Regions from separate parts of the Variovorax sp. GW460-12-1-14-LB1 genome, predicted to be linked through region 1. Evidence: predicted binding sites of a transcription regulator. Region 1 holds the regulator's gene; each other region holds the start of a gene.
The links. The regulator sigma-54, encoded in region 1, starts transcription at its own class of promoters, with help from an activator protein. The targets are predictions, from matches to a motif close to TGGCANGNAANCTGCTTT.

Region 1 (7,262 bases):
GCGCGGCCGGCGGCGTGATGGGCCTGCTGGGCTTGCGGCTGGTGTGGTCGGCGGTGCGCGGCACCTGAGGCCCTAGAGCAGGCTCTCGGGCGTGAGCGGCGCCAGCAACTCGAGCATGGTGCGGTCCCAGAAGCCCGAGTCGGGTTCTTCGTGCAGCACGGTGGTCTTGCCGCCTTCCTCGCTGACCCATTCGATGCGCCGCGAGCCGACTGCGCCCGCATCGGCGCCTTCGGCAAAACGCAGCCGGTAGGCGCCCTGCTGCTTGAGCACGTCGAGCAGCTTCAGGGTCTGCTGCGCCATCTCGGGGCTGCGGATGAACAGGCCGATCTCGGTGTTGTGGATCTCGGAGCGCGGATCGAAATTCATCGAGCCGACGAACAGGATGCGCTGGTCGATCACCGCCGACTTGGCATGCAGCCGCCCCACCGACGTGCCGAACAAACCCAGCCGCACGCTGCGCCGCGTGCGCGCGGAACTCAGCTCGTGCAGCTCGGCGCCCAGCGCCAGCATGTCGGCGCGGTAGCGGCGGTAGGCGGTGTGCACCAGCGGTTCGTCGGTGGCAGCGAGCGAATTCGTGACCACGCTGATCTTCACGTTGCGCCCGCGGATCTCGCGCATCACCTCCAGCCCCGACGCGCCCGGAATCAGGTAGGGCGACACCAGCGTCACCTCGCTGCGCGCGCGGCGCATCTGCTCGACCACGTTGTAGCGCACGCTGTCCACGTCGAGCAGCGGCACGCCGCCATACGACGCGGTCTTGCCGATCACGCGGTCGGGTGAATCGGCATAAGCCTCGGCGGTGGTCCAGATCAGGCCGAGCTTGCCGGCGTCGAGGTCGTCGGCCACGGGGCTGTAGCCGAGCAGGTCGTTGGGCGCAGGCCTGGGCGGCGGCGGCGTGGTGTCGGGGCCGGTGGCGGCGTCGAAACGGCGCTGCAGCTCTTCGCGCGGCAGGTCGGTGTGCACGACCGCGCCGATCGGGCGCACATGCGGGCTGTTCCAGTACTGGTCGAACAGCACGCCCAGTCGCGGGATCAGCGCGCCCGTGACGAAGGTGTCGAGGTCGATGAAGTTCGGGCCGGTGGTGCGGCGGAAGTACTGGTTGCCGATGTTGCGCCCGCCCGCCACCGCCATCGCGCCGTCGGCGATGAAGAGCTTGTTGTGCATGCGGCGGTTGACGCGGCTGAAGTCGAACAGCGACGCGGTGAAGCGCTTGAGCAGGCTGCCGCGCCCGGCCGGGAACGGGTTGAACAGGCGCAGCTCCACGTTCGGCGTGGCGGCCAGGCCGAGCAGCAGCTCGTCTTCGCCGGAGGTGTACAGGTCGTCCATCAACAGGCGCACGCGCACGCCGCGTTGCGCCGCATCGCGCAGGGTGCGCAGCAGGTAGCGGCCGGTCTCGTCGTTCTCGATCTGGTAGTACTGCACGTCGAGCGTGCGCTGCGCGCGGCGCGCCAGCTGCAGCCGCGTGTCGAAGGCGAAATCGCCGCCGGGCATCAGGCGAAAGCCGCTGAGGTCGGGGTCGGGCTGCGAGGCCAGCGCGATCTTGCCGAGCGCGGTGTCGGCCGAGACGGCGATGGCCTTGGTGGGCGGGCGCGGTGCCTCGTCGGGCAAGGTGGCACAGCCGGCGAACAGCGATGCAGCCACGAGGGCGAAGACCCAATGCCCCCAGCGCGACAGCAGGCGACGGGTCATCGTGGGCTTTCTACAGGGCTTTGCGCAGGTTGGCCGGTGCGATGCGCAAGGCCTCGCGGTACTTGGCGACGGTGCGGCGCGCGCACTCGATGCCCTGCTCTTTCAGCATCTCGGAAATCTGGCTGTCGGACAGCGGCTTCTTGATGCTTTCCGAACTCACGAACTGCTTGATCAGCGCGCGCACCGCGGTGCTCGACGCGTTGCCGCCGGTCTCGGTGCCCAGCGCCGAGCCGAAGAAGTACTTGAGCTCGACCGTGCCGAAGGGCGTGGCCATGTACTTGGCGGTGGTCACGCGCGAGATGGTCGACTCGTGCAGGCCCAGCTCGTCGGCGATCTCGCGCAGCACCAGCGGGCGCATGGCCAGCTCGCCGTGCACGAAGTAGCTCTTCTGGCGCTCGACGATGGCGTTGCTCACGCGCAGGATGGTGTCGAAGCGCTGCTGGATGTTCTTGATGAACCAGCGCGCCTCCTGCAGCCGCTGCGACAGCGCCTGGCTGCCCTCGCCCTTGTGCGACTTGAGCGCCCCGGCGTAGATGTCGTGCACGCGCAGGCGCGGCATGACCTCGGGGTTCAGCATGACGCGGAACTTCACGTTCGTGCCGCGCCCGGTCTTGGTCACGATCACGTCGGGAATGACGATGTTGCGCTCGACGTCGACAAAGCGGCGCCCTGGCTTGGGTTCGAGCCGCGCAATGACTTGCAGCGCCGAGCGCACCAGCTCTTCGTTGGTGCGCGTGAGCGTGGCCAGGCGCTTGAAGTCGCGCCGCGCGAGCAGCTCCATCGGCTGCTTGCAGATCGCGATGGCGGTCTTGCGGATGAGCGCTTCGGCCTCGGTCTCGTCTTCGCTGGCGAGCGCCTTCAGCTGGATGCTCAGGCATTCGCCCAGGTCGCGCGCACCGACGCCGACCGGCTCCAGGCTCTGCAGCAGGCCCAGCGCCACCTGGAAGTGGTGCACGAGGTCGTCGAACTGGTCGTTGTCGTCGCCCGCCAGGCCCGAGGCCAGCGCGGGCAGCGAGTCTTCGAGGTAGCCGTCGTCGTTGAGCGACTCGATCAGGAAGCGCAGCGCGGCGCAGTCGTTTTCATTGAGCCGCAGGCTCAGCGCCTGGCGGTGCAGGAAGGACTGCAGCGACTCCTGGCTGCGCGCGAGTTCGGTGGCATCGGCACGCTCGTCGTCGCCCAGGTTGTTCTGGCGCGCGGGTGCGTCGCTGCCCCACTCGCTGTCGTCGGGCGCCATGTCGACGGTGCCGTCGCCTTCCCAGTCGGGCTCGCGCTCAGCGATCTCGGCGGCGGGGCCGTCGGTGTCGGGGGTCGAGGAGGTGGTGTCGCTGGACGTGGAGGAAGTGCTGGCGGCGGACGGCGTGAACTCGGCCTCCCCCTCGCCCGCGTCGTCGCGCGGCACCGGCGCATCGGCCGTGTCCAGCCCGAACTCCTCGCGCGCCGCTTCTTCCGCGGTGCGTTCGAGGAACGGGTTCTCGTCCAGCATCTGCTCCACTTCCTGGCTCAGTTCGAGCGTGGAGAGCTGGAGCAGGCGAATGGACTGCTGCAGCTGTGGCGTCAGCGCCAGATGCTGCGAGACGCGAAGGGACAGCCCTTGCTTCATGGAGACCCGACCCTCCCTTACATGCGGAAGTGCTCGCCGAGGTACACCCTGCGTACCTCGGCGTTGTCGACGATCTCCGAGGGTGTGCCTTGTGCCAGCACGTGCCCGTCGCTGATGATGAACGCGTGATCGCAGATGCCCAGCGTTTCACGCACGTTGTGGTCGGTGATGAGCACGCCGATGCCGCGCTCTTTCAGGAAACTGATGATCCGCTGGATCTCGATCACCGCGATCGGGTCGATGCCGGCGAAGGGCTCGTCCAGCAGGATGAAGCGCGGCTGCGTGGCCAGTGCGCGCGCGATCTCGACGCGGCGGCGCTCGCCGCCCGACAGCGCGAGCGCGGGCGAATCGCGCAGGTGGTCCACGCGCAGGTCGGCCAGCAGGTCGGCCAGGCGCTCTTCGGTGTGCTGCTTGGTCAGCGGCATCATGCGGCCGTTGGCGTCGGGCTCGCGCTGCAGCTCGAGCACGGCACGCACGTTTTCCTCGACCGTGAGCTTGCGGAAGATCGAGGCTTCCTGCGGCAGGTAGCTCAGGCCCATGCGCGCGCGGCGGTGAATGGGCATGTGGGCGATGGGCTCGCCGTCGATGGTGATCTCGCCGGCGTCGGCGCGCACCAGCCCGACGATCATGTAGAACGAGGTGGTCTTGCCCGCGCCGTTGGGGCCGAGCAGTCCGACGACCTCGCCTTTTTGCACATCGAGCGAGACGTCTTTCACGACCGTGCGGCTGCCGTAGCTCTTCTTGAGGCCGCGCGCCACGAGGCGGCTGCCCGGAATGCCGTCGGCGGTCTGGGTTCCTGCGGTTTCGATCACTTGCGCCCTTCCCCTTCGGTGCCGCCCAGCGTGGTGCTCGGGCGCAGCCCGGCGCCGGGCGCGGGGGTGGGTGCCGGGGCCGCGGGCTTCTTGCCGCCGGCCGCGGGTGCGGAGCCGGGCGCCGCCGGGGCCGGCGTGGCCTTCGGCGTGAGGATGGCCTTGACGCGGCCGCCGCCGCCCGCCGAGACGCCGGCGTTCGGCGGCACGAGGGAGCCGTTGACGGTGTAGGTGTCGTTGCTCTGGTCGTAGACGATCAGCGCGCCGCTGCTCTCGTCGTTGGCCGTGGCGCCGATCAGCCGGCGCATGACGGCGCGGCGGATGAACTTGACGTTGTCGGCGCGGCTGTCGTACTCGATGACTTCCGACTCGCCCTCGATCCACTCGTCGCCGGCGTTGCGCTTCTGCTTGTAATAGGCCAGCTTGCCGGGCGCCGCCGTGACCACGCCGTACTGGTAGCCCTCGGCGTCCTGGCGCACGTCCAGCCGCGCGCCGCGGATGATGATCGTGCCCTTCGTGACCAGCACGTTGCCGGTGAACACGCTGGTCTGTTTCAGGTCGTCGTAGCGCATCGAGTCGGACTCGATGTTCATCGGCTTGGTGCGGTCGGCGGTTTCGGCCAGGGCGCCCGAGGCGGCGCCGGCCAGCAACAGCGCGCCGAAAGCCAGGCGGCCGAGGCGACGAAGGGTGGGGAATGTGGGGATGGAGGGCAATGTCATAAAGGCACGAAACTTGCTCTGAAACATTGTATGCGTGGGATGGCAATTGCCCACCGCCGCCAATGAAAAAGCCCGCCGAAGCGGGCCTTGCATTCGACCGAAGAACCAGGTCGCCGGGTCGGTCAGCCCTTCTTGGCTTCGCCGATGAGGAAGGTCGCGACCTGCAGCACCTTGGACATGCTGCCGGCGGTTTCGCCGTCGACATACCAGCGGCCCGCCACGGCCAGGGCCGGCACGCCGGCGACCTTGTAGGCCTCGGTCTGTTGCGCCGCGCGGCGGGCCTTGCTGGCCACGCCGAAGGACGCAAAGGCTTCCTTGAACTTGGCGCCGTCGAGGCCGGCACGCTCGGCCCAGGCCTGGATGTTGGCGTCGCCGTTCAGGTTCTGGCGCTGCGCGTGGATGGCGGCGAACACCTTCGGGTGGTACTCGTCGAGCTTGCCCATGGCTTCGAGCGTGAAGTACAGGCGCTGCTTGGCTTCGACGTCGTTGCCCACGAAGGGCACCGGGATGCGGCGGAAGGCCACTTCCTTCGGGGCTGCCTTGACCCAGGCTTCGAGCGAGGGCTCGAAGTCATTGCAATGCGGGCAGTTGTACGAGAAGAACTCGACCACCTCGACCTTGCCGACGGGTGCATCGACGGGCACGCGCTTGTCGAGCACGAGGAAATCGGTGCCGGCCTTGGGGGCGCGCTGGGCGTGTGCCGGAACGGCAGCCAGCGAAAGCAGCCCGATCGAAGTGGCGGCCAGCGAAAAGTCACGACGTTTCATGGAAAAGGTTCTCCTGTGGGTACCGCAGTACAGAGCCGGCGCGCCGCCGGGAGTTCCCCGTGGACGGCGCGACCGAGGCGCTGGAATTGACAAACGAGTGCGGCAGATGCCGCGCGGGCGAGAGCTTAAAGGCTGTTCAGGAAAAGCGTCGGTCAGCGCTGCACGCGCACCAGCGCCGATTCGAGACCGCCGCCGTCGAGCCGTTCCTTGAGCCGGTCGGCGTCGTCCTTCTTGTTGAACGGGCCTGCGCGCACGCGGTAGACCGTGCGACCAGCCTGCTCGCGCTCGGTGACCTTGGCCTCGACGCCCATGAGCGACAGCTTGGCGCGCTGCGCCTCGGCGTCGTCGGTGGTGCGGAAGGCGCCAGCCTGCACGAAGTACATGAAGGGGTCGGCACCCGACGACGACGGCGCGGCGGCCGTGTGGCTCGGCGCGGCGGACGCGGTGGTCGTGCTGCCGCCTGCGCGGGCTCGGGCCAAGTCGCCCAGCGGATCGTTCGACGGCGGCAGGGCGTTGGCTTCGGCCGGCACCGGCGCGGGGCGCGCCGGCTTGGGCGCCACCACCACGGGGGCCGGGGCGGTGACCGGCGCGGTGGCGACGGGCGGCGTGCCGGGCGCCACGGTGGCGGGCGCGCCGGTGATCGGATTCACCGGGCCGGTGGCCGTGGCGGCCGGCGGCGTGGCGGCGGGCTTGGGCGCGCCGGCCTTGCCGGCCAGCGGCGCGTTCGGATCCCAGTCGCGGTTCTTGCGGGCTTCGGCTTCGTCCTGCTCGGCACCGCCGCGTTGCGTCTTGTTGACGAACGGGATCGGCACCTTGGTGACGTAGACCGCGATGCCCAGGGCGACGCCCAGACCGAGCACCAGGCCGATGATCAGCCCGATGACGATGTTGCCGCGTTGTCTGCTTGTCTTCTTCATGTTCAGAGGGTGATTCACATCTTGCTCGGCGCACTGACGCCGAGGATCGCGAGGCCATTGTGCAGCACCTGCGCGGCCGCTGCGACGAGTGCGAGACGCGCCAGCTTGACCGGCTCGTCGTCCACCAGGATGCGCTCGGCATCGTAGTAGCTGTGGTAGCTGGCCGCGAGTTCGCGCAGGTAGAAAGTCACGTCATGCGGGGCGAAATCCTTCGCCGCCGCCGTCAGCATGGCCGGGTACTTGGCCAGCAGCAGCATCAGCGCCTGGGCCGCCGGGCTGTCCAGCGGCGACAGGTCGACCGCCTTGAGCGCGGCCACGTCGCCACCCCACGCCGCGAGCACCGAGCAGATGCGCGCGTGGGCGTACTGCACGTAGTACACGGGGTTGTCGTTGTTCTTGGTGACCGCGAGGTCGACGTCGAAGGTGTATTCGGTGTCGGGCTTGCGGCTGAGCAGGAAGAAGCGCACGGCATCGGTGCTGGTCCACTCGATCAGGTCGCGCAGCGTGACGTAGCTGCCGGCGCGCTTGCTGATCTTGACCTCTTCGCCGCCCTTCATGACGCGCACCATGGTGTGCAGCACGTAGTCGGGGTAGCCCTCGGGAATGCCTTCGCCCGCGGCCTGCAGGCCGGCGCGCACGCGCGCGATGGTGCCGTGGTGGTCGGTGCCCTGGATGTTCACGACCTTGTGGAAACCGCGCTCCCACTTGGCGATGTGATACGCCACATCGGGCACGAAGTACGTGTACGTGCCGTCCTGCTT
Region 2 (7,262 bases), on a different contig from region 1:
GGCTCCAGAAGTGAAAGACAAAAACGAAAAGGCGTCCGCACCGCGCAGGGGCTGCTCGTGAACGAGCCCTTGCGGGATGGGGACGCCTTTGTCCGGTTCGGTGGGCCGCACCCGCCGTTGGGTGCAACCTGCCTTTGAGACCTTGCGGTCCCGTGCCAAGGACTACGCAAGCGACGTGCCAGCTCGAACCCGCCGTTGGGAGCTATGGAAAAGATAGCTGGCAGGGCGCGCCGGTGCAGGGGAAAGTTCCTGCTGGCTTGCTAACCCGGGCGACGCACAACTGTTGTGCGCTGCACCAATCCAAGCGCCCGGGTCAGCGTCGCGGTGCAGGCTCGAGCGGCAGGTAGTCGGCCATGGCCAGCATCGACTCGGCCACGTCGACGAGGCGGCGCTTCTGGTTCATGGCGGTCTGGCGCAGCATCTTGTGCGCCTCGGCCTCGCTCAGGCGGCGGTGCGCCATCAGCAGGCCCTTGGCGCGCTCGACGATCTTGCGTTCGTTGAGCGAGGCGCGCACGGTGTCGAGCTCGTCGCTCATGGCCTGCAGGCGCTGCGACTGTTCCTGGACCATGTCGAGCACCGAGCGTTCGAGGTGGCGCCCGAGCTGCGCGGGCGTGGCGTCCTGTGCCTGCTGGGCATCGTCGAAGAACAGCGCGCCGCCGGCCTGCGGGGCCAGCGTGCCGAGCAGCTGCCGGTAGGCCGCCAGCTCGCTGCGCGCCTGGGCGGTCTTGTGGTCGCACAGCGCGCGCAGGTCGGCCGAGAGGCGGTTCTCGACCGTCTGCATGGCGTCGATGCGCCGCGTGCAGCAGTCGAACCAGGCCTGGCTCAGCAGCGCGTCGGCCGGCACCGAGGTGGCGCCCTTGCGGCGCAGGCGCTCGAGTTCGGCGAGCACGGCGTCCGACTGGCTGTCGTGCCACAGCGTGCGCACCGCGTCGCCCGAGAAATCGATGAACACCTGGAAGCAGCGCTCCTGCGACTCGATGAGGTGGCGCCACTGCTGGCGCTGCGCGTCGTCGCCCCGGCCCAGCGCGAGCGCGGCGGCGCCGAAGGCCCGCTCCTGGCCGGCGAACTCCTTGCCCTGCATGAAGTTGAACATCGCCACCAGCAGGCGCGAGATTTCGGGGTCGGTGGCGCCGTCGGCCGCCTCGAACACCACCGCCAGCAGGCCGGCCACCAGCTTGGCGAAGGCGGCCACGGCCTGCGCCGGCTGGAGTTCGAGCGCGTCGATGCGCCGGCGCAGCGCGGGCAGGGCGTCCAGGCCGGGCAGCACCCAGGCGATGCGGCTGAACAGGCGCGCGCCATGGCCGGCGCCCACCGCGCGGTGGTGCTCGGCCTCGAGCCGGTCGAAGCCGGCGCGCACCTGCTGCTCGAGCGCCAGGCATTCGGCGATCTGCGGGCCGCGCTGGTCGGCAAAGCGCCCGCCGTGCGAGGCCAGGAACACGTTCGACATGCCGCGCTCGCGCTGCAGCGCATGCACGAGCCGCCCGATGGCGCCGACCAGCTCGCTGGTGCGCGCGAGCTGGTCCAGCGCGTCGATCTCGCATCGGCGCGCGGCGATCAGGAAGCTCAGGCCGGAAGTCATTCGTGGGGGCGCGGAAGGGGCGCCTTCCGCTCGTGCAACTTCCGTGCCTTGCTTGCCCCTTCGCGGGCGCCGCCGGCGGGCGGCCCCTACACTCGGCGCCATGCTCTTGTTGGGAATCGAATCATCCTGCGACGAGACCGGCGTGGCGCTGGTCGAGTCGCACGGCGACGCGCTGCCGCTGCTGCGTTCGCACGCGCTGCACAGCCAGATCGCCATGCACCAGGCCTACGGCGGCGTGGTGCCCGAGCTGGCCAGCCGCGACCACATCCGCCGCGTGCTGCCGCTCACCGAAGCCGTCATGGCCGAGGCCGGGCGCTCGCTGACCGAGATCGACGTGGTGGCCTACACGCGCGGCCCGGGCCTGGCCGGCGCGCTGCTCGTGGGCGCGGGCGTGGCGTGCGCGCTCGGCGTGGCGCTGGGCAAGCCGGTGCTGGCGGTGCATCACCTCGAAGGGCATCTGCTGTCGCCGTTCCTGAGCGCCGACCCGCCCGAATTCCCGTTCGTGGCGCTGCTGGTGTCGGGTGGTCACACGCAGCTGATGCGGGTCGACGGCGTGGGCCGCTACGAACTGCTCGGCGAAACCATCGACGACGCGGCGGGCGAGGCCTTCGACAAGAGCGCCAAGCTCATGGGCCTGCCGTACCCCGGCGGCCCCTGGCTCGCGAAGCTGGCCGAAGAGGGCGACGCCGCGGCCTTCAAGCTGCCCCGCCCGCTGCTGCACAGCGGTGATCTCGACTTTTCGTTTGCCGGCCTGAAGACGGCCGTGCTCACGCAGGCCAAGAAGCTCGGCGACCAGCTCGAGGCGCGCAAGGCCGACCTGGCCGCCTCCACGCAGGCGGCGATCGTCGAAGTGCTGCTGAAGAAGTCGCTCGCGGCGCTGGACCAGACCGGCCTGAAGCGGCTGGTGGTGGCCGGCGGCGTGGGGGCCAACAGGAACCTGCGCGAGCAGCTGAACGCGGCCTGCGCCAAGCGCAAGGTGCGCGTGCACTACCCCGAGCTGCACTTGTGCACGGACAACGGCGCCATGATCGCCATGGCGGCGGCGATGCGGCTGCAATCAGGCCTGTCGCAGGCCTCGGAGCGCTACGCCTTCGACGTCAAGCCGCGATGGCCGATGGCATCGCTGATGACGCCCGAGACGCCGCTGCCGGAAACCGCGTAGCCGGCTGCGGCCGTGCGCGCCCCAGCGAGGGCAGCGGCAGCACGTCGAGCACGTTGCGCCAGAGCTGGCGCCACTCGGGCCAGTCGTGGCCGCCTTCGGTCGTGAACACGCGCCCCGGGGGCAGGGCGTCGGCCAGCAGCTTGTGGTTGCTGGCGAAGCGGTCGGCCAGGCCGAAGCCCAGGTACAGCGGCGGCAGGTCCTGGGAGGGCTTCGGCGCCAGGTACTGCTGGAAGAAGGGCCAGAGCTTGCGGTCGGGTTCCTCGTCGGGCTGCGGCCCGGTGGGCGCCTGCCAGGCGCGCAGGCCGCCGGCCTTCTTGATTTCCGCGCCGAGCACGCGGCGCCCGAGGTAGGGCGCCAGCGCCACGATGCCATCCACCGAGCCCGGCCGTGCCAGTTCGTGGATCAGCGCGCCGAACCCGCCGATGGAAATGCCGACCAGCCAGATCGAGGTGTAGCCCTTGGCGCGCTGCGGCTCGATGACGTCGGCATGCAGCCGCTCGCTGAGGGTCTGGTCGTAGTAGTAGGAGACGTCCGCATCGACCAGCAGTGCGTCGGCTGCGAGGTGCCGCTCGCGCACGGCGCTGATGAAACCCTCGCGCTCGAACTCTTCGGGTTTGAGGTAGGCCCCTGGCAGGAAGATCAGGAGCGTGTCGGACCGTTCGTTGTCATTGGCTGACTGCAGGTGCGTTTTCATGGTGCCTTGAGGCACACCCGCTGTCCGCACCGCCCGGGAACTCGATGCGTTTACGAGATGCCCACGAAGAAGAAAGTACTAATAAATCGTCACATCATGTGACGTTATCCGGCACTATTGTGAATACGGCGCTTGTTTAAAGTCAAAACAAGCTGTCACTAACATTTTCTTCGTGGGGGCATCGCCGGGACTAGTTGATCTGCAAGTTCGAAACCTGGCTTGCCGGCACCAGCTTGCCGAGCTTGAGGGTCAGCACGCCGTTCTCCAGCTTGGCTTCGCTGGTGGCCAGGTCGATGGCTTGCGGCAGCTCGTAGGCGAGCTTGATCTGGCGCTTGGCTTCGGCCTTGCTTTCGATGCGGACCACGGCACCTTCGATGGCCACCGACAGGTCTTCACGCGACAGGCCGGGCACGTCCAGCGACAGGGTCCAGCTCTTGTCGTCCTGCTCGACCAGGGGCGAGCGGCGGGCGCCGGCAAAAGCCTCGTTCACGAAGCGCTCGAAAGCGCGGTCGTGGGCACGGGGAGCGAAATGCGCGCGGTGGGTGGGGGTGAAGAACATGGCGAAAACTCCTGGGTGAATGAACACAATGGGGACATGGAATGTGTGTCCCTTACACTGCGCGGCCTTTCCATCGTGAGTGCCGCTTGACACCTCATCTAGGCGCATCGGCACGCGTTTCAAGACAATGAAAACCCCCTTTATTTGGCGCCGCCAGGCCTTGAAATTCGCAGCGGCGGCGCTATGCGCGACCCCGTTCGCCGGCCTGGCCCAGGCCCCGCAACCCGCGCCGATCCGGCTGGCGCTCATCGAGAGCATGAGCGGCCCCTTCGCCAACACCGGCGAGGCCGTGTTCCGCAACCTGCAGTGGGCCGTGGAGCGCGTGAACGCGCGCGGCGGCGTGAAGCTGCCGGGCGGCGCGCGGCCGCTGCAACTGGACCGCTACGACAGCAAGGGCCAGAACGAAGAAGCGCTGTCGGCGCTGCGCGCGGCCATGGACGACGGCACCCGCATCGTGCTGCAGGGCAATTCGTCGGTGACGGCCGCGGCGCTGATCGATGCCATCGACAAGAACAACGAGCGCGACCCCTCGCGCCGCGCGATCTTCCTGAACTATTCGGCCGTCGATCCGGTGCTGACCAACGAGCGCTGCAGCTTCTGGCACTTCCGCTTCGACGCCCACGCCGACATGCGCGTGGCCGCGCTGATGGACGTGGTCAAGGACGACGCGGCGCTCAAGCGCGTCTACCTGATCGGCCAGGACTACAGCTTCGGCCAGGCCGTGCTGCGCGAGTCGCGCCGCCAGCTGGGCGTGCAGCGCCCCGACGTGGAAATCGTCGGCGACGAGCTGCACCCCATGGGCAAGGTGAAGGACTTCGCGCCCTACGCCACCAAGATCCTCGCCAGCGGCGCGCAGGCGGTGGTCACTGGCAACTGGGGCAACGACCTCACGCTGCTCGTGAAGGCCGCGCGCGAAGCCGGCTTCAACGGCAGCTTCTACACCTTCTACGGCAATGCGCTGGGCGCGCCGGCCGCCATCGGCGACGCGGGCATCGGCCGCGTGGTCGCCGTGGCCGACTGGCTGCCGAACGTGCAGACGCCGCAGTCCGAAGCCTTCTACCGGGCCTTCCGCACGCGCTTTCCGCGCCCGGCCGACGACTACGTGCACATGCGCATGCAGCTCTTGGTCGAGTCGCTCGCGCAGGCGCTGGAACGCGCGGGCAGCACCGAGGCCGTGCCATTGGCGCGCGCGCTGGAGCAGGCCGACGTGAGCCTGTACGGCCAGCGCGGCCGCATGCGCGCGGCCGACCATCAGTTCCAGCAGCAGCTTGTGGTCGGTGTGATGGACAAGCAGGGCAAGCCCGGCGTGCAGTTCGACGTTGAGGGCTCGGGCTACGGCTTTCGCGTGATCAAGACGATCGCGCCTGAACGCGCCGAGCAGCCCACCTCTTGCAAGATGAAGCGCCCCTGAGGTGCATGACCCCGACAGCACAGGAACTCCCCGACATGCGTGAAGCCATCCACCACCTCGAAGCCTCGAAGATCCGCGAAGTCGCCAACGCCGGCATGGGCCGCGACGACGTGCTCGCCTTCTGGTTCGGCGAGAGCGACGAGGTCACTCCCGAGGTGATCCGCCAGGCGGCCATCGAATCGCTGCAGCGCGGCGAAACTTTCTACGCGCACAACCTCGGCCTGCCCGAGCTGCGCGAAGCCATCGCGCGCTACACCAGCCGCCTGCACCCGGCGGTTGACGCTTCGCGCATCGCCGTCGCCTCGGGCGGCGTGAGCGCGCTGATGCTCGCGGTGCAGGCGCTGGTCGATGCGGGCGACGACGTGGTCGCCGTCACGCCCGTGTGGCCCAACCTCACGGCGCAGCCGGCGATCATGGGCGCGCAGGTGCGCACGGTGCCGCTGGTGCCAGTGAACGGCCAGTGGACGCTCGACCTGCCCGCGTTGCGCATGGCGGTCACGCCCAAGACGAAGCTGCTGATCGTCAACGCGCCGAACAACCCCACGGGCTGGACGATGACGCGCGACGAGCAGCAGGCCGTGCTCGACCATTGCCGCCAGACCGGCACCTGGATCCTGGCCGACGAGGTGTACGAGCGTCTGTACTTCGAGCCCACGCCGAACGGGTGCGCGCCGAGCTTCCTCGACATTTCCACGCCCGACGATCGCCTCGTCGTGACGCACAGCTTCTCGAAGAGCTTCCTCATGACCGGCTGGCGCCTCGGCTGGCTGGTGTTGCCGCCGGCGATGGTCGACGGCATCGGCAAGCTGATCGAGTTCAACACCTCGTGCGCCAGCGTGTTCACGCAGCGCGCCGCCATCGCGGCGCTCGAGCACACGGCCGACATCACGCCGCGCGTGGTCGCGCACCTGAAGCAGTGCCGCGACACGCTGGTGCCGCTGCTGGCGGCCGTGCCGGGCGTGCAGGTGGCGCCGGCCAAGGGCGGCATGTATGCCTTCTTCCGGCTCGAAGGTTTTGGCGATTCACTTGAGCTCGCCAAGCGCCTGGTCGCCGAAGCGGGCCTGGGGCTCGCGCCGGGCAACGCCTTCGCGCCCGAGGCGCAGGGCTGGCTGCGCTGGTGCTTCGCGTCGAAAGACCCGCAGCGGCTGGTGCAGGGCGTCGAGCGGCTGCGCGGCTGGCTGGCGAAGCAGGCGCGCTGAGGTTTTCCGGCATGGCGTCGCCGTCGAGCTTCGCGCCCGTCGATGCCGTGCGCATCCGCGGCTCGGCGCTGCCGGGGCTGCAGGCGATCGCGGCCGAATCGAGTCGCAGCTTTCCGCGCCACATGCACGACGTCTTCGGCATCGGCGTGATGGACCGCGGCGGACAGCGCTCGGCCAGCGGGCGCGGTGCGGTCGAGGCGGTGCGCGGCGATGTCATCACGGTCAATCCGGGCGAGGTGCACGACGGCGTTGCGATGCGCGGTGAGGCGCGGGCTTGGCGCATGTTGCATCTGGCGCCCGCGCTGCTGTCGGACGGTGTGCCGCCGGGGTTCGAGCTGACGCGGCCGGTACTGAGCGACCCGGCGCTGCGGCAGGGCTTCGACCGGTTGTTCGCGGCCATCATTGAAGGCGACGACGCGCTGGCGCTGGAGCAGGGCGTGCTGCAGCTGCTGCGCGATGCGCCCGGCACGCGAGCTCCCGAGTCGCCACAGCGCGTGGCGCCGGCAGCGATGGAACGAGCGCGTGCACGCATCGCCGACGACTGCCTCCACGCGCCCACGCTCGGCGAATTGGCGCGCGAGGCCGGTCTGAGCCGCTACCAACTGCTGCGCGGCTTCGCGGCCGCCTTCGGGCTGCCGCCGCATGCCTGGCTGCAGCA
Region 3 (7,262 bases), on a different contig from region 1:
CCGTACATGTCGGCGAACTCCTGTTCGCTGCGGCCGCTGGCTTCGAAGGCGCGCAGCAGGGCTTCGCGCTTGGCGGCCTGCTGGGCGAGTTCGGCCAGGGCTTCGTCGACGACGGCGTTGTTGTTGGCGTCGCGCGAGCGCACCAGCACGGCATAGGCCTCGTGGTCGAGGCCCGAGGCTTCGATGGCCTTGGCGATGCGCGTCACCAGCTGGGGACGCAGGTCTTCGCCGGGGTTGCGGTGCGAGCGGCGGCGGTGCAGCTCGAGGATGGCGTGGTGCACGTGCTCGGGCGCAACCGGGTCGAGCGCGTTGCCGTCCAGATCATGGCGCGCATGGCCGGCGGCCACGCTCTCGAGGTAGCGCGTGGAGCGCGCATGCTGGCCCATCGCGATCTTCAGGTCTTCGGCCTTGAAGTCTTCGGGATGGCGCGCGATCAGCTCTTCGTACACGCCGAGCTTCAGCGGCACGAAGCGTGCGCCGAAGAGCTGCGGGTACAGCGCGAACAGGCGCTCGAGCACCGGGTTGACCTTGCGCGGTGCGCGCTGGGCTTCGGGCTGTTGTTGCTGTTGCGGCTGCTGTCCGCGCGGCTTGCGCCCTTGCTGCGGCGGCTGCTGCTGCCCATGCGGGCGCTGTTGCTTGGCACGCGGCGGGCGTTGTTGCTGCTGCTGTTGCGCGGGGGCGGGCTGCGCTGCCGACGCGTCAGCGCCTGCGTCGGTGCCCGCGCCGGCCTTCAGCTGCTGCAGCTGCTCGGCCATGTCCGGGCGCTGGCGCCGTGCGTTGCGCGAGTTCGTGTTCGGGGCGGCGGTGGATGCGTCGGTCATACGGAAGGCTCGGCGATGGGCGCGAGGGGATGGAAAGGGAAGAAAAGGAACAACCGGTCCCGCGCGGTCAGCGCGGCCGGAACATCCTGCGGGTATTGTCAGGGCGGATCGTCATGCGCGTGCAGCGCCTCGGTCACCTCGGTCAGCGGCTTGCCGCCCGATCAGCAGCCGGAACGGCAGCAGCATCAGCACACCGACACCGAGCTTCACGCCCAGGTCGCCGAGCGCCCAGGTGAGCCAGGGGCCGTCGGTGCCTGCGAAGGCGATGCCCCAGAAGACGATGCTGTCGAGCACGGCCGCGATCACCGTGGCCACCAGCGGCGCGCGCCACCACAGGCCCCGGCGCAGGCGGTCGAACACGCGGATGTCGAGCAGCTGCGAGGCGATGAAGGCCAGGCCCGAGGCGGCAGCAATGCGCGCCGGCGCGAGCAGCAGCGACACCGCCACGGCCACCGCGAAGCCGACCCACGCCACGCGCCGCGCCATGCCGGGGCCGAAGCGCCGGTTGACGAGGTCGCTCACGAGGTAGGCCACCGGGTAGGTGAAGGCGCCCCAGGTGAGCCAGTCGTTGATGGCGAACTGCACCAGGAGGTTGGACGCGAGCACCACGGCGGCCATCGCCAGCGTGGCGACGGCCAGCTGGCCGGTGGTGGGGCGGTGCAAGTGCATCGTCAAACGGCGCTGCCGAGCACGCTGCGCGCCACGGCCTCGGCCACCTTGATGCCGTCCACGCCGGCCGACAGGATGCCGCCCGCGTAGCTCGCGCCTTCGCCGGCCGGGTAGAGGCCGCGCACGTTGAGGCTCTGGAAGTCGTCGCCGCGCGTGATCTTGATCGGCGACGAGGTGCGCGTTTCCACGCCGGTGAGCACGGCGTCGTGCGTGTCGAAGCCCTTGATCTTGCGGCCGAAGGCCGGGAAGGCTTCGCGCATCGCCTCGATGGCGTAGGCGGGCAGGGCCTGGTGCAGGTCGGTCGGTGTCACGCCGGGCTTGTACGACGGGATGATGCTTCCGAGCGCGGTCGACGGCTTGCCGGCGATGAAGTCGCCCACCAGCTGGCCGGGCGCGTGGTAGTTGCTGCCGCCGAGCACGTAGGCGTTGCTTTCGAGCTGGCGCTGCAGCGCGATGCCCGCGAGCGCATCGCCCGGGAAGTCGCGCGGGTCGATGCCCACCACGATGCCCGCGTTGGCGTTGCGTTCGTTGCGCGAGTACTGGCTCATGCCGTTGGTGACCACGCGGCCCGGCTCGCTGGTGGCCGCGACCACGGTGCCGCCGGGGCACATGCAGAAGCTGTAGACCGAGCGGCCGTTGCTGGCGTGATGCACCAGCTTGTAGTCGGCCGCACCGAGCAGCGGATGGCCCGCGTGGCGGCCCCAGCGGGCGCGGTCGATGAGGCCCTGCGGATGCTCGACGCGAAAGCCGATGGAGAAGGGCTTGGCCTCGATGTGCACGCCGCGTGCGTGCAGCATCTCGAAGGTGTCGCGCGAGCTGTGGCCCAGCGCCATCACGACGTGGTCGGCGCGCAGTTCGCTGCTCTGGCCCGTCGTCTGGTCGAGCACCGTCAGGCCGCGCAGGTGGCCGTCTTCGATGTGCACGTCGGTCACGCGCTGCTCGAAGCGGATCTCGCCGCCGAGCGCGACGATCTGCTCGCGGATGTTCTCCACCACCTTCACCAGCTTGAAGGTGCCGATGTGCGGGTGCGCGACGTACAAGATTTCGGGCGGCGCGCCGGCCTTCACGAACTCTTCCATCACCTTGCGGCCGAGGAAGCGCGGGTCCTTGATCTGGCTGTAGAGCTTGCCGTCCGAGAAGGTGCCGGCGCCGCCTTCGCCGAACTGCACGTTCGACTCGGGGTTGAGCACGCTCTTGCGCCACAGGCCCCAGGTGTCGCGGGTGCGCTGGCGCACGGTCTTGCCGCGTTCGAGCACGATGGGCTTGAAACCCATCTTCGCGAGCATCAGCGCCGCGAAGATGCCGCAGGGGCCGAAGCCGATCACCACGGGGCGCGTGGCGTCCGCGGGCGCCTGGCCCGGCGGCGTGTAGCGCATGTCGGGCGCGGGCTGGATGTGCGGGTGGCTGGCGTGCTTGGCCAGCAGCGCGGCTTCGAGCGCGGCGTCGGCCAGCTGCACGTCGCAGATGTAGACCGTGAGCAGGTCGACCTTGCGGGCGTCGAAGCTGCGCTTGTAGACGGTGTGGGAGGCGATCGCTTCGGTCGGAACGTCGAGCGTCCGGGCGATCAGGGTGGCCAGCGCCTCTGGGGCGTGGTCGAGCGGGAGTTTGAGTTCGGAGATTCGCAGCATGTCGTGGGGCTTGTGGTTATCAAGCAGACCGACGATTTTAAGCGCCCGGGGCGCTATGAAACTTGTAGCTGGGTCAGGCGGGCAGGAAGCCTTCGACGGAGAGGTAGCGCTCGCCCGTGTCGTAGTTGAAGCCCAGCACCACCGCATCGGGCGCCAGCGAGGGCAGCTTCTGCGCGATGGCCGCGAGCGTCGCGCCCGACGAGATGCCGACCAGGATGCCTTCCTCGACCGCGCAGCGGCGTGCCATTTCGCGCGCCGGTTCGGCGTCGACCTGCAGCACGCCGTCCAGCAGCGAGGTGTCCAGGTTCTTCGGAATGAAGCCCGCGCCGATGCCCTGGATGGGGTGGGGCGCCGGCGCGCCGCCCGAGATCACGGGCGAGGCCACGGGCTCCACCGCGAACACCTGCAGCTTGGGCCACTTCTTCTTCAGCACCTTCGCCACGCCGGTGATGTGGCCGCCCGTGCCCACGCCGGTGATGAGCACGTCGATGCCCTCGGGAAAGTCGGCCGCGATCTCTTCGGCCGTGGTGCGCACGTGCACGTCGACGTTGGCGGGGTTGTTGAACTGCTGCGGCATCCACGCGCCCGGCGTGCCGGCCACGATTTCCTCGGCGCGGGCGATGGAGCCCTTCATGCCGTTGGCGCGCGGCGTGAGGTCGAAGGTGGCGCCGTAGGCCAGCATCAGGCGGCGGCGCTCCACCGACATGCTGTCGGGCATCACCAGGATCAGCTTGTAGCCCTTGACGGCCGCGACCATCGCCAGGCCGATGCCGGTGTTGCCCGAGGTGGGCTCGACGATGGTGCCGCCGGGTTTCAGCGCGCCGCTCTTCTCGGCGTCTTCCACCATCGACAGCGCGATACGGTCCTTGATCGAGCCGCCGGGGTTGGCGCGCTCCGACTTGATCCAGACCTGCTGCTTCGCATGGCCGAACAGGCGGTTGATGCGGATGTGCGGCGTGTTGCCGATGGTCTGGAGGATGTTCTGGGCCTTCATGGAATCTCCTTGGGTGCGAGGGTCGGATGGTCAGCGCGCATTGTGGCGCCCCCTGGGCCGGGTTGCACCCGGCCCGCGACCGTTTCAGCACGAGGGGATGGCAGGCCGTTGCGGTTCAGGCCTCCAGGGCTTCGAGCGGCCCGAAGAACTCGTAGCGAAGCTGCTGCTTCGGCACGCCGAGCGCCAGCCCGTTCGCATACACCGCCTGCATGAAGGGCTTCGGTCCGAGAAAGTACAGGTCGACATCGCGGTCTTCCGGCAGCAGCCCGGCCAGCAGCTCGCGGGTGACGAAGCCGGTCGCATGCGGCGTGTCGGTGTCGCGCGGCGCGTCGTAGACATACAGCGGCTTCACGTTCGCATGCCGCTGCGCGAGTGCGTCGACGCGGGCGCGGAAGGCGTGCGCACCGCCGTGCCGCGCCGCATGGACGAAGTGCACCGGCCGGCCCGTGTGGGCCACCGATTCGAGCATGCTCATCGCAGGCGTGATGCCCACGCCGCCCGTCACCAGCACGAGGGGACGTGCCTGTTCGCCCGCGGGCTGCAGCACGAAGTCGCCGCACGGCGCCTGCACCTGCAGCCGCGTGCCGACCGCGGCGGCCTCGTGCAGCCAGTTCGAGGCGCGACCGCCTTCTTCCTTCTTCACGCTGATGCGGTACCACGGCTTGCCCGGCGCGTCGGACAGCGAGTAGTTGCGTCGCACCGGCTGGCCGTCGATCTCCAGCACCAGCGTGAGGTACTGCCCCGGCGAGAAGGCCAGCAGCGCGCCGTCGTCCACGGGCTCCAGGTAGAACGAGGCGATGACTTCGCTTTCGTCTTCGCGCCGCGCCACGCGGAATTCGCGCGTGCCGCGCCACCCGCCGGGTTGCGCCGCGTTGGCGCTGTAGACGGCTTCTTCCGCGGCGATGAGCAGGCCCGCCAGCGATTCGTAGGCCTCGCCCCACGCGGCGATCACCTCGTCGGTCGCGGCATCGCCGAGCACCTCCTTCACGGCGCGCAGCAGGTAGTGGCCGACGATCGGGTAGTGCTCCGGCAGCACGCCCAGCGCGGCGTGCTTCTGGATGATGCGGGGCAGGGCGCCGGCGATCGCTTCGAGCCGGTCGATGTGCGCGCCATAGGCGATGACCGCACCCGCCAGCGCGCGCGCCTGCGTGCCGGCCGCCTGGTGCGCCTCGTTGAAGAAGGCCTTCACCTGCGGATGGCCCTCGAACATGATCTTGTAGAAGTGGCTGGTGATGGCCTCGCCGTGGGCCTGGAGCGCGGGCACGGTGGACTTGACGATGGCGATGGTTTGCGGATTCATGGTCTGGCGGTCCTTCGGTTGAGATGCGTTGGTCATCTCACGATCCGTGCCAGCCGGAAGGCCTCTGCAAGTGCTTGACGCCATTGGGGATTTATCAGGCGTGGTCAAATTCACAACAACTTCAGCGTTGTACTTATGACCACATTGCGTGTCGATTCGACCACCGAGGCCTCACCACCCGAGCCCGAGCCCGAAGCCGAGGCCGCCCGCTACCGGTCGCTGCTCGCCGCCGCGCGCGGCCTGGTCCGCTGCGACGCCGCCGCGCTGCTGCAGCTCGACGTCGACGTGTTGAAGCCCGTCGCGGTCGACGGCCTGAGCGACGAAACCCTCGGGCGCCAGTTTCCCGTCGCCGCCCATCCGCGTTTCGCGCGCCTGCTCGACAGCGAACGGGGCCTGCGCTTCGCCCACGACAGCAGCCTGCCCGACCCGTACGACGGCCTCGTCGCCGGCCAGCCGGGCATCCTGCCCGTGCACGACTGCATGGGCGCGCCGCTGCGCCTGCGCGGCGCCGTCTGGGGCCTGCTCACGCTGGACGCCCTGGAGCCGCACGCCTTCGACGCCGTGGGCCCGGCGCAGATGGAGGCACTGATCGCCCTCGTCGAAACCGGCATCGAGGCCGCCCACACGATCCGCGAAATGCAGGCGCGCGCGATGCGCGAGCAGGCCGTCGCGCAGGCGCTGCGGGCGGGGCGTGGCGCGCCGCGCGAGCTGCTGGGCAGCAGCCCGGCGATGAAGCAGCTGTGCCACGAGATCGACACCGTCGCCGTGTCCGACCTCACGGTGCTGCTGCTCGGCGAAACCGGCGTGGGCAAGGACCTGGTCGCGCAGCGCCTGCACGCGCGCTCGCGCCGCAGCGAGCAGCCGCTGGTGCAGGTCAACTGCGCGGCGCTGCCCGAGTCGCTGGCCGACAGCGAACTCTTCGGCCACAAGCGCGGCGCGTTCACCGGCGCCGTGCAGGACCGCGACGGCAAGTTCGAGATCGCCGATGGCGGCACGCTCTTTCTCGACGAGGTCGGCGAACTGCCGCTGAGCGTGCAGGCCAAGCTGCTGCGCGTGCTGCAAAGCGGCGAGGTGCAGCGCCCCGGCAGCGACCGCATGCGCAAGGTCGACGTGCGCGTGATCGCGGCCACCAACCGCGACCTGCCCGCGGCGATCGCGCAGGGGCGCTTTCGCGCCGACCTGTACCACCGGCTGTCGGTCTATCCGCTCGTGGTTGCGCCGCTGCGCGAACGGGGGCGCGACGTGCTCGTGCTGGCCGGCAGCTTTCTCGAGGAGAACCAGCACCGGCTGGGCGCGCGCAATCTGCGGCTCTCGCCGGCGTCGAAGGCCGCCATGCTGGCGCACGGCTGGCCGGGCAATGTGCGCGAGCTCGAGCACGTGATCAGCCGCGCTTCGCTGCGGGCGTTCAGGGAACAGCCGCGCGGCTCGCGCTGGACGGCCATCGAACCGCATCACCTGGCGCTGGACAGCGCCGCCGCCGTGGGAGGCGCGGTGGCAGCGCCCGTGCAGGCCCCGGCGAACGAACACGCGGGGCCTGCCATCGCTGGCGGCACGCTGCGCGAGGCGACCGAGGCCTTCCAGCGGGCCTGGCTGTCGGAACTGCTGGCCCGCCACGGCGGCCGCGTGGCCAGCGCCGCGCGCGAGGCCGGCATCGACCGCAGCAACTTCCATCGAACCCTGCGCAAGCTGGGCCTGGTGCAGGCCGGGGACAGCGAAACGCCCGGCTGACGGCCGGCGCGCGACACCGCCTGAAGGGTCATTGATGGGGCGGGCGATAATCGAGCGGTGAAGCACGCCAGACCGCCGCTGGTGCAAGCCCGAAAGGGACGATGCTCTGCCTTCGGGCAACA
Region 4 (7,262 bases), on a different contig from region 1:
CCTCGATGTGGATCGGCAACGCGATGCTGATCATCCTGAACCTGCCGCTGATCGGCATGTGGATCAAGCTGCTGACGGTGCCTTACAAGTTCCTGTTCCCCGCCATCGTGCTGTTCTGCGCGATCGGCGTGTACTCGACCAACAACAACACCTTCGACGTGTGGATGGTCGCGATCTTCGGCTTCATCGGCTACCTGTTCCTGAAGCTGCGCACCGAGCCGGCCCCGCTGCTGCTGGGCTTCATCCTCGGGCCGATGATGGAAGAGAACCTGCGGCGCGCGCTGCTGCTGTCGCGCGGTGCGTGGAGCGTGTTCGTCACGCGGCCGCTGTCGGCGGGCCTGCTGATCGCTGCAGCCTTGCTGCTGGCCATCGTGCTGTTGCCCGCGATCAAAGCGAAGCGCGAAGAAGCCTTCGTTGAGGATTGAGCTGGAGGCTCCTTCCAGGAACACCGCGGAACCGGCTTTGCCGGGCCGCTGGTGTTGCCCCCGGTAGGGGGTTGGCGAAGCGACACGAAGTGCGCGAAGACTGGGGGCGAGCCTGTTGCTCCAGGGGCTTTTTTATTTCAGGAACGCGTCGTAGGCCGTCTTCAGGATCAACGCACTCACCACCACGATGAACACGATCCGCACGAAACCCGCCCCGTGCTTCAGCGCCACGCGCGTACCGACCAGGCTGCCGGCCACGTTGGCCACGGCCATCACCAGCCCGTAGTGCCACCAGACGTGGCCCTTGGCGGCCAGCAGGATCAGCGCGGCGGCGTTGGTCAGGGTGTTGATGACCTTGGCCGAGGCCGAGGCGTTGAGGAAGTCGTAGCCCATCCAGCGCACGAACAGGAACACCAGGAAGCTGCCCGTGCCCGGCCCGAAGAAGCCGTCGTAGAAACCGATGGTCAGGCCGATGGTGCTGGCCGCCAGCGTCTCGGCACGGCCGCTGAAGCGCGGCGCGTGCAGCCGGCCCATGTCCTTGCGCGCCAGCGTGTAGATCAGCACGCCCAGCAGGATGACCGGCAGCGCCCGGCGCAGGAAGTCGCCCGGAAAGACCGTGACGGTCCAGGCGCCGAGCATCGAGCCGCCGAAACCCAGCAGCGCGGCCGGCCACATGGCGCTCCAGCGCATCTGCACGCGCTGGCTGAACTGGGCCGCCGAGGCCGCGGTGCCCCAGATCGACGCGCTCTTGTTGGTGCCCAGCAGCGTGGCCGGCGGCGCGCCCGGGAACACCGCAAAAAGGGCCGGCACCAGGATCAACCCGCCGCCGCCCACGATCGCATCGATAAAACCCGCGAGCAGTGAGGCGCCCGTGACCACCAGCATTTCCATGCGGGCGATTGTCTCACCGGAATCGCTATCGAAACGATAGCTGTGGTGGCCGGTACCGGCTGGCCAGGAGGCTTGTTTGGCTTGGAGGAAAGCGCCCGCGTCCGCGCCGCGAACAGGCAAAAAAAAGCGCCGACCAGCGGCGCTTTTCAAATATCAGACAGGCATCTCGTACGGAGCCTTTGAAGAATGTTCTTGTTGATCGATCGGAAGCTTGTCTCCTCGGACCCTCGGCAGTACGAGCAGGGCCCGTCGCGAGTGCGCAGATTGTGCAAGCGCGCACCCCCCCGGTGCATTAGGAATTACCCGCTTCGTGTTACTTCGACCCTCCGGTTGGGAAACCAAAGTGTTTCAGTCAGTTAACAAGATGGCATGACTCGTGCACACAGGCCTCTTGTCCACCACTCCAAGAAGAAACGGTCATGGCCCTGCTGGCACCCCAAGCCTCCCTGAACGCGGCCGACACCGCCTGGATGATGACCTCGACCGCGCTGGTGCTGCTGATGACGCTGCCCGGCATCGCGCTCTTCTATGCCGGCATGGTGCGACGCAAGAACGTGCTGGCCACCATGGCCGGGGTGGTGGCGATCGCCGCGGTGGTCTCGCTGACCTGGTTCGCGCTCGGCTACTCGCTGGCCTTCACCCCCGGCTGGCCCTGGCTGGGCAAGCTCTCGCGCATCGGTTTTTCAGGTTTCGAGTACCTGAAGGAGGCCGGCCAGGTGGCCGTGAGCCACGTGGCGCCGAACGTGCCGGAATCGGTCTACGCCATGTTCCAGCTGAGCTTCGCGATCATCACCACCGCGCTGGTGCTCGGCGCTTTTGTCGAGCGCATGCGCTTCTCGGCGCTGCTGTGGTTCGCGCTGCTGTGGAGCGTGCTCGTGTACGCACCGGTCGCGCACTGGGTGTGGGAGCCGGGCGGCTGGCTCGCGCAGATGGGCGCGCTCGACTTCGCGGGCGGCTCGGTGGTGCACGTCAACGCGGGCATCGCGGGGCTGGTGTGCGCCTATGCGCTCGGGCCGCGCCGGGGCTACGGGCGCGAGGCCTTCGAGCCCTACAGCCTGGCGCTCACCATGACGGGCGCGGGCCTGCTGTGGGTGGGCTGGTTCGGCTTCAATGCGGGCTCGGCGGTGGCGGCCGACGGGCGGGCGGGCCTGGCCATGCTGGTGACGCACATCGCGGCGGCGGCCGGCGCCATGAGTTGGATGGTCGGCGAATGGATCGTGCGCCGCAGCCCCTCGCTCTTGGGCCTGTGCTCCGGCCTCGTGGCCGGGCTGGTGGCGATCACGCCGGCGGCCGGCTTCGTCACGCCGCTGTCGGCGCTGGCCATCGGCGCCATCGCCGGGCTGGCCTGCTACTGGGGCGCCACGGGCCTGAAGCACCTGCTCGGTGCGGACGACTCGCTCGACGTGTTCGGCGTGCACGGCATCGGCGGCATCGTGGGCGCGCTGCTCACCGGCGTGTTCGCCGACCCGCGCATCTCGGGCGCGGCGGGCAATGTGCTGACACAGGCGATCGCGGTCGCCAGCGTGGCGATCTACAGCGCGGCGGGCACGGCCATCGTGCTGTTCCTGGTGCATGTGCTGGTCGGATTGCGCGTCGACCCCGAGAGCGAACTGGTGGGCCTTGATCTTGCTCAGCATCGTGAACACCTGGGAGCCTGACCACCCGAGGGAGACGCCATGCCATCCATGTCCGAAAGCGAACGCATCGCGCTTGCAGCACGCCTTCACGTGGCACTGCGGCGAAAGCACGGGCGCGTGACCGACACCGAATGGATGGCCACCAACGCCGAGTACGCCGCCGAGATCGTGCGCATGACGCGCCAGCACGCCGCCGAGACCAAGGACGACGAACTCGACCAGCTCGCCACGCGGCTGGAGCAGGCCATGGAACCGCTGGCCCGCGCCGCGCGCCTGGCGGCGCGCCAGCCCGACGGCCTGCCGCCCACGCCGCCGCCGCGCTACGTCGGCGGGCTGCGCTGACGACGCCTCAGTTCGCCGCCAGCGCCGCCTTGCGGATCGATTCCAGCGTGCTCGCGGGCGTGATCGCCTCCGGGTCCAGCAGGCAATGCAGGATCGCCGGCTTGCCGCTGGCGCGCGCACGCGCCAGTGCGGGGCCGAATTCTTCCGTCGTGGTCACGCGCTCGCCGTGCCCGCCGAACACCTCGGCGTAGCCGCGGAAGTCGGGGTTCTTCAGCTGCGTGGCGCTGATGCGGCCGGGGTAGTGCTTTTCCTGGTGCATGCGGATCGTGCCGTACATGCCGTTGTCCAGCAGCACCACGAGGATCGGCAGACCGTATTGCACGGCAGTGGCGAACTCCTGGCCGTGCATCATGAAATCGCCGTCGCCCGCGAACACGACCACCTCGCGCTCGGGCCACAGGCGCTTGGCGCCGACGCCGGCCGGCAGGCCGTAACCCATCGAACCGCTGGTCGGCGCGAGCTGGCTCGCGAACGCGCGGAACGGCCAGAAGCGATGCACCCAGGTCGCGAAGTTGCCCGCGCCGTTGCAGAAGATGGTGTCGGCCGGCAGCACCTCGCGCAGGTGCTGCATGACCTCGCCCATCTGCAGCGGGCCGGGAATGCGGATCGCGGCCGGGTCGCTCCAGCGCAGGAAGTCTTCGCGCGCCGTCTTCGTCTCGGCCTGCCACACGGGCGGTGACGCCGGACGCAATGCGGACACCGCTTCGGCGAACGCCTGCGGCGTGGCGTGGATGCCCTGTGTCGGGCGGTAGAGCTTGCCGAGCTCGTCGGCATCGGCGTGCACGTGCACCAGCGCCTGCTTCGGCTGCGGGATCGCGAACAGCTCATAGCCTTGCGACGGCACTTCCGACAAGCGCCCGCCGACCAGCAGCACGAGGTCCGCATCGCGGATGCGCGCCAGCATGCGCGGGTTGGCGCCGAGCCCCAGGTCGCCCGCGTAGCAGGGGTGCTCGGCGGACATCAGCATCTGGCGACGGAACGAGCAGTACACGGGCAGCAAATACGCCTCGGCGAACTGCGCGAACTGCTGCGTCGCGGCTTCGGACCAGCGGCTGCCGCCCAGGATGACGACGGGCCGCTGCGCCTGCGACAGGCGCTGCTGCAGCTCGGCGATCTGCGCTGCGCCCGGATGCGTTTCGGTGACGGCATACGGCAGCGCATCGGCCACCACGGCGGCTTCGGTGAGCATGTCTTCGGGCAGCGCGATCACCACTGGGCCGGGCCGACCCGAGGTCGCGACATGGAAGGCGCGCGACACCAGTTCGGGCACGCGCGCCGGGTCGTCGATCTGCACCACCCACTTGGCCATCGTGCCGAAGACCGCGCTGTAGTCCAGCTCCTGGAAGGCTTCGCGGCCCATCGCATCGCGCGCGACCTGGCCGACGAACAGCAGCAGCGGCGTCGAGTCCTGGTGCGCGATGTGCACGCCCGCCGCCGCATTGGTGGCGCCGGGGCCGCGCGTGACGAAGCAGATGCCGGGCTGGCCCGTGAGCTTGCCCTGCGCCTCGGCCATCATCGTCGCGCCGCCTTCCTGCCGACACACCGTCACGTCGATCGATGCGTCGTGCAGCGCGTCGAGCACGGCCAGGAAGCTTTCGCCGGGCACGCAGAAGAGCTGCTGGACGCCATGGGTGATGAGCTGGTCGACCAGGATCTGGCCGCCGGTGCGGGAGGAAGTCATGAGGGTTCCAGTGGAATGAAGAGGAGAGGTCAGGAGAGCGCGGCGCAGGCGGCGGCGATGCGCGCGCACGCCTCTTCGAGTTGCGCCATCGACGTCGCATACGAGATGCGGAAATACGGTGCGAGCCCGAAGACGCTGCCCGGCACCACCGCCACCTCGAAATCCTGCAGCAGGTAGCGGCAGAAGTCGCTGTCGGTCTGCAGCAGCGCGCCGCTGGCCGTGCGCTTGCCGAGCACGCCGGCGCAACTTGCGAAGGTGTAGAAGGCGCCCTCGGGCACGCGGCAATGCAGGCTTGGCGTGCGGTTGAGCGCGGCCACGACGACATCGCGGCGCTGTTGAAAGGATGCGCAGCGCTCGGCCACGATGCCCTGCGGGCCGGTGAGCGCCTCGATCGCCGCGGCCTGGCTCACGGACGACGGGCACGAGGTCGACTGGCTCTGCACCACGGCCATGGCCGCGATCAACGCGCGCGGCCCGGCGCCGTAGCCGACGCGCCAGCCGGTCATCGCGTAGGCCTTTGACACACCGTTCACCGTCAACGTGCGTTCGCGCAGCCGCGGCTCCACGGCCACCGGCGTTGCGAACGCGAGGCCGTCGTAAAGGATGTGTTCGTAGATGTCGTCCGCCAGCACCCAGACGTGGGGGTGATCGAGCAGCACGTCGGTGATCGGCTTCAGCTGCGCCGCGCTGTAGGCCGCGCCGCTCGGGTTCGATGGCGAGTTGAGAAACAGCCAGCGCGTGCGCGGCGTGATGACCGCCTGCAGCTGCGTCGCGGTCAGGCGAAAGCCGTTCTCCTCGCCGCACGCCACCGACACCGGCACGCCGCCGCAGATCTGCACGATGTCCGCGTACGAGGTCCAGTACGGCGCAGGCAGGATCACTTCGTCGCCCGGGTTCAGGCTCGCCATCAGTGCATTGAAGATCACCTGCTTGGCGCCCGCGCTCACGCTGATCTCGTCAAGTGCGAAGTCCAGCGCGTTGTCGCGCTTGAACTTCAGCTGCACGGCCGCCTTCATCGCCGGGCTGCCGTCGAGCACCGTGTAGCGCGTGTCGCCGCGCGCAATGGCCTGCAAGGCCGCATGCCGGATGTTCTCGGGCGTGTCGAAGTCGGGCTCGCCCGCGCCCAGCACGATCACCGGGCGGCCGGCGCGCTTGAGCGCCTGCGCGTGGTCGGTGATGCGCAGGATCTCCGAGACGTGGATGGCGCGCACGCGTTGCGCCGGCGAGAACACGGCGGCGTCTGTCACTTCGCGTAGGCCTCCAGCGGCTTGTCGTTGGGTTCGAGCACGAGCTGCTTGAGCGCAGGGCTCATCGGCAGGTTGAGGCTGGTGTTCTTCGGCGGGATCGCGGCCACGAACCACTTGGTGTAGATCTTCTCGAGCTCGCCGCTCTTCATGAGCTTGCGCAGCGAATCGTCCACCGCCGCCTTGAAGGCCGGGTCGTCCTTGCGGAACAGCAGCGCGATCGGCTCGGAGCCCAGCGCCTCGCCGGTGATGCGGTAGGCCGTGGGGTTCTTCGAGTTCGCGATGATCCCGGCGAGCAGGTTGTCGTCGAGCACGAAGGCATCGGCGCGGCCCGACTCCATGAGCAGGAAGCTTTCCAGGTGGTCCTTGCCGAGCATCGTGTTGTACGAGACGTTCTGTGCGCGCTCGCGCTTGCGCAGCAGCTGCACGGCGGTGGTGCCGGTCGAGGCCGACACGTTGCGGCCTGCGAGCTGGTCGAGCGTGGTGATGCCCGAGTCGACCTTGGTCGCCATGCGCACCTCGCTCACGTACGTGGTGAGCGCGAAGGCCACCTGCTGCTGGCGCGCGGTGTTGTTGGTGGTGGGGCCGCAGCCGATGTCCAGCGTGCCGTTCTGCACCAGCGGGATGGTGTTCTGCGCGGTCACGGCCATGTATTCGAGCTTGGCGTTGGGCGTGATGTCCTTCAGCACGCGCTCACAGAGCTCGACGTGGTAGCCCACGTACTTCTCGCCCGCGCCCAGCATGTAGGCCATGGGCGGCGAAGCTTCGCGCACGCCGAGCACGACCTTGCCGCTGGTCTTGATCTTGTCGAGCGTGCCGCCCGTGGGCGCCTGCTGCGCGGTGGCGGTGGTGCCGAAGGCGAGCGCAAGCAGCGCGGCGGTGGCGAGGGTCTTCAGTTGCATCTTCATCTTTGCTGTCTCCTGGTGGTTTTTCTGGGGGGATAGGTACGGCCGCTGCCTGGCCGCTGCGGCGAAATGCCGCGCGGCAGGCACCACGGGCCGGGGTTGTTCAGTCGCCGATATCGAAGGTCACGCCTTGAGCC

Region 2: AC07Y4_RS18960 (nitrate regulatory protein) is a predicted target of sigma-54. The motif match lies at 1,611-1,628, and genes of this name have one in related genera.
Region 3: hmpA (NO-inducible flavohemoprotein) is a predicted target of sigma-54. The motif match lies at 5,447-5,464, and genes of this name have one in related genera.
Region 4: AC07Y4_RS18080 (ammonium transporter) is a predicted target of sigma-54. The motif match lies at 1,682-1,699, and genes of this name have one in related genera.

Annotation. Positions count from the first base shown of each region.
Region 1 covers NZ_JBWKYF010000055.1:17,265-24,526, forward strand. The annotation lists gene AC07Y4_RS23680 (LysE family translocator) at 1-68, shown strand, start outside; gene AC07Y4_RS23685 (phospholipase D family protein) at 73-1,689, opposite strand; gene rpoN (RNA polymerase factor sigma-54) at 1,700-3,289, opposite strand; gene lptB (LPS export ABC transporter ATP-binding protein) at 3,307-4,101, opposite strand; gene lptA (lipopolysaccharide transport periplasmic protein LptA) at 4,098-4,817, opposite strand; gene AC07Y4_RS23705 (thiol:disulfide interchange protein DsbA/DsbL) at 4,940-5,584, opposite strand; gene AC07Y4_RS23710 (SPOR domain-containing protein) at 5,737-6,501, opposite strand; gene argS (arginine--tRNA ligase) at 6,516-7,262, opposite strand, start outside.
Region 2 covers NZ_JBWKYF010000036.1:55,144-62,405, forward strand. The annotation lists gene AC07Y4_RS18960 (nitrate regulatory protein) at 314-1,579, opposite strand; gene tsaD (tRNA (adenosine(37)-N6)-threonylcarbamoyltransferase complex transferase subunit TsaD) at 1,680-2,741, shown strand; gene AC07Y4_RS18970 (alpha/beta hydrolase) at 2,677-3,435, opposite strand; gene AC07Y4_RS18975 (Hsp20/alpha crystallin family protein) at 3,626-3,994, opposite strand; gene AC07Y4_RS18980 (branched-chain amino acid ABC transporter substrate-binding protein) at 4,122-5,405, shown strand; gene AC07Y4_RS18985 (pyridoxal phosphate-dependent aminotransferase) at 5,411-6,604, shown strand; gene AC07Y4_RS18990 (AraC family transcriptional regulator) at 6,616-7,262, shown strand, end outside.
Region 3 covers NZ_JBWKYF010000063.1:11,278-18,539, reverse strand. The annotation lists gene AC07Y4_RS25190 (ProQ/FinO family protein) at 1-821, opposite strand, end outside; gene AC07Y4_RS25185 (VUT family protein) at 933-1,490, opposite strand; gene AC07Y4_RS25180 (NAD(P)/FAD-dependent oxidoreductase) at 1,493-3,118, opposite strand; gene cysK (cysteine synthase A) at 3,192-4,112, opposite strand; gene hmpA (NO-inducible flavohemoprotein) at 4,228-5,412, opposite strand; gene norR (nitric oxide reductase transcriptional regulator NorR) at 5,548-7,140, shown strand; RNA gene rnpB (RNase P RNA component class A) at 7,200-7,262, shown strand, end outside.
Region 4 covers NZ_JBWKYF010000034.1:1,815-9,076, forward strand. The annotation lists gene AC07Y4_RS18070 (tripartite tricarboxylate transporter permease) at 1-425, shown strand, start outside; gene AC07Y4_RS18075 (sulfite exporter TauE/SafE family protein) at 558-1,316, opposite strand; gene AC07Y4_RS18080 (ammonium transporter) at 1,736-2,974, shown strand; gene AC07Y4_RS18085 (hypothetical protein) at 2,993-3,295, shown strand; gene AC07Y4_RS18090 (thiamine pyrophosphate-binding protein) at 3,303-4,976, opposite strand; gene AC07Y4_RS18095 (pyridoxal phosphate-dependent aminotransferase) at 5,006-6,223, opposite strand; gene AC07Y4_RS18100 (amino acid ABC transporter substrate-binding protein) at 6,220-7,128, opposite strand; gene amaB (L-piperidine-6-carboxylate dehydrogenase) at 7,229-7,262, opposite strand, start outside.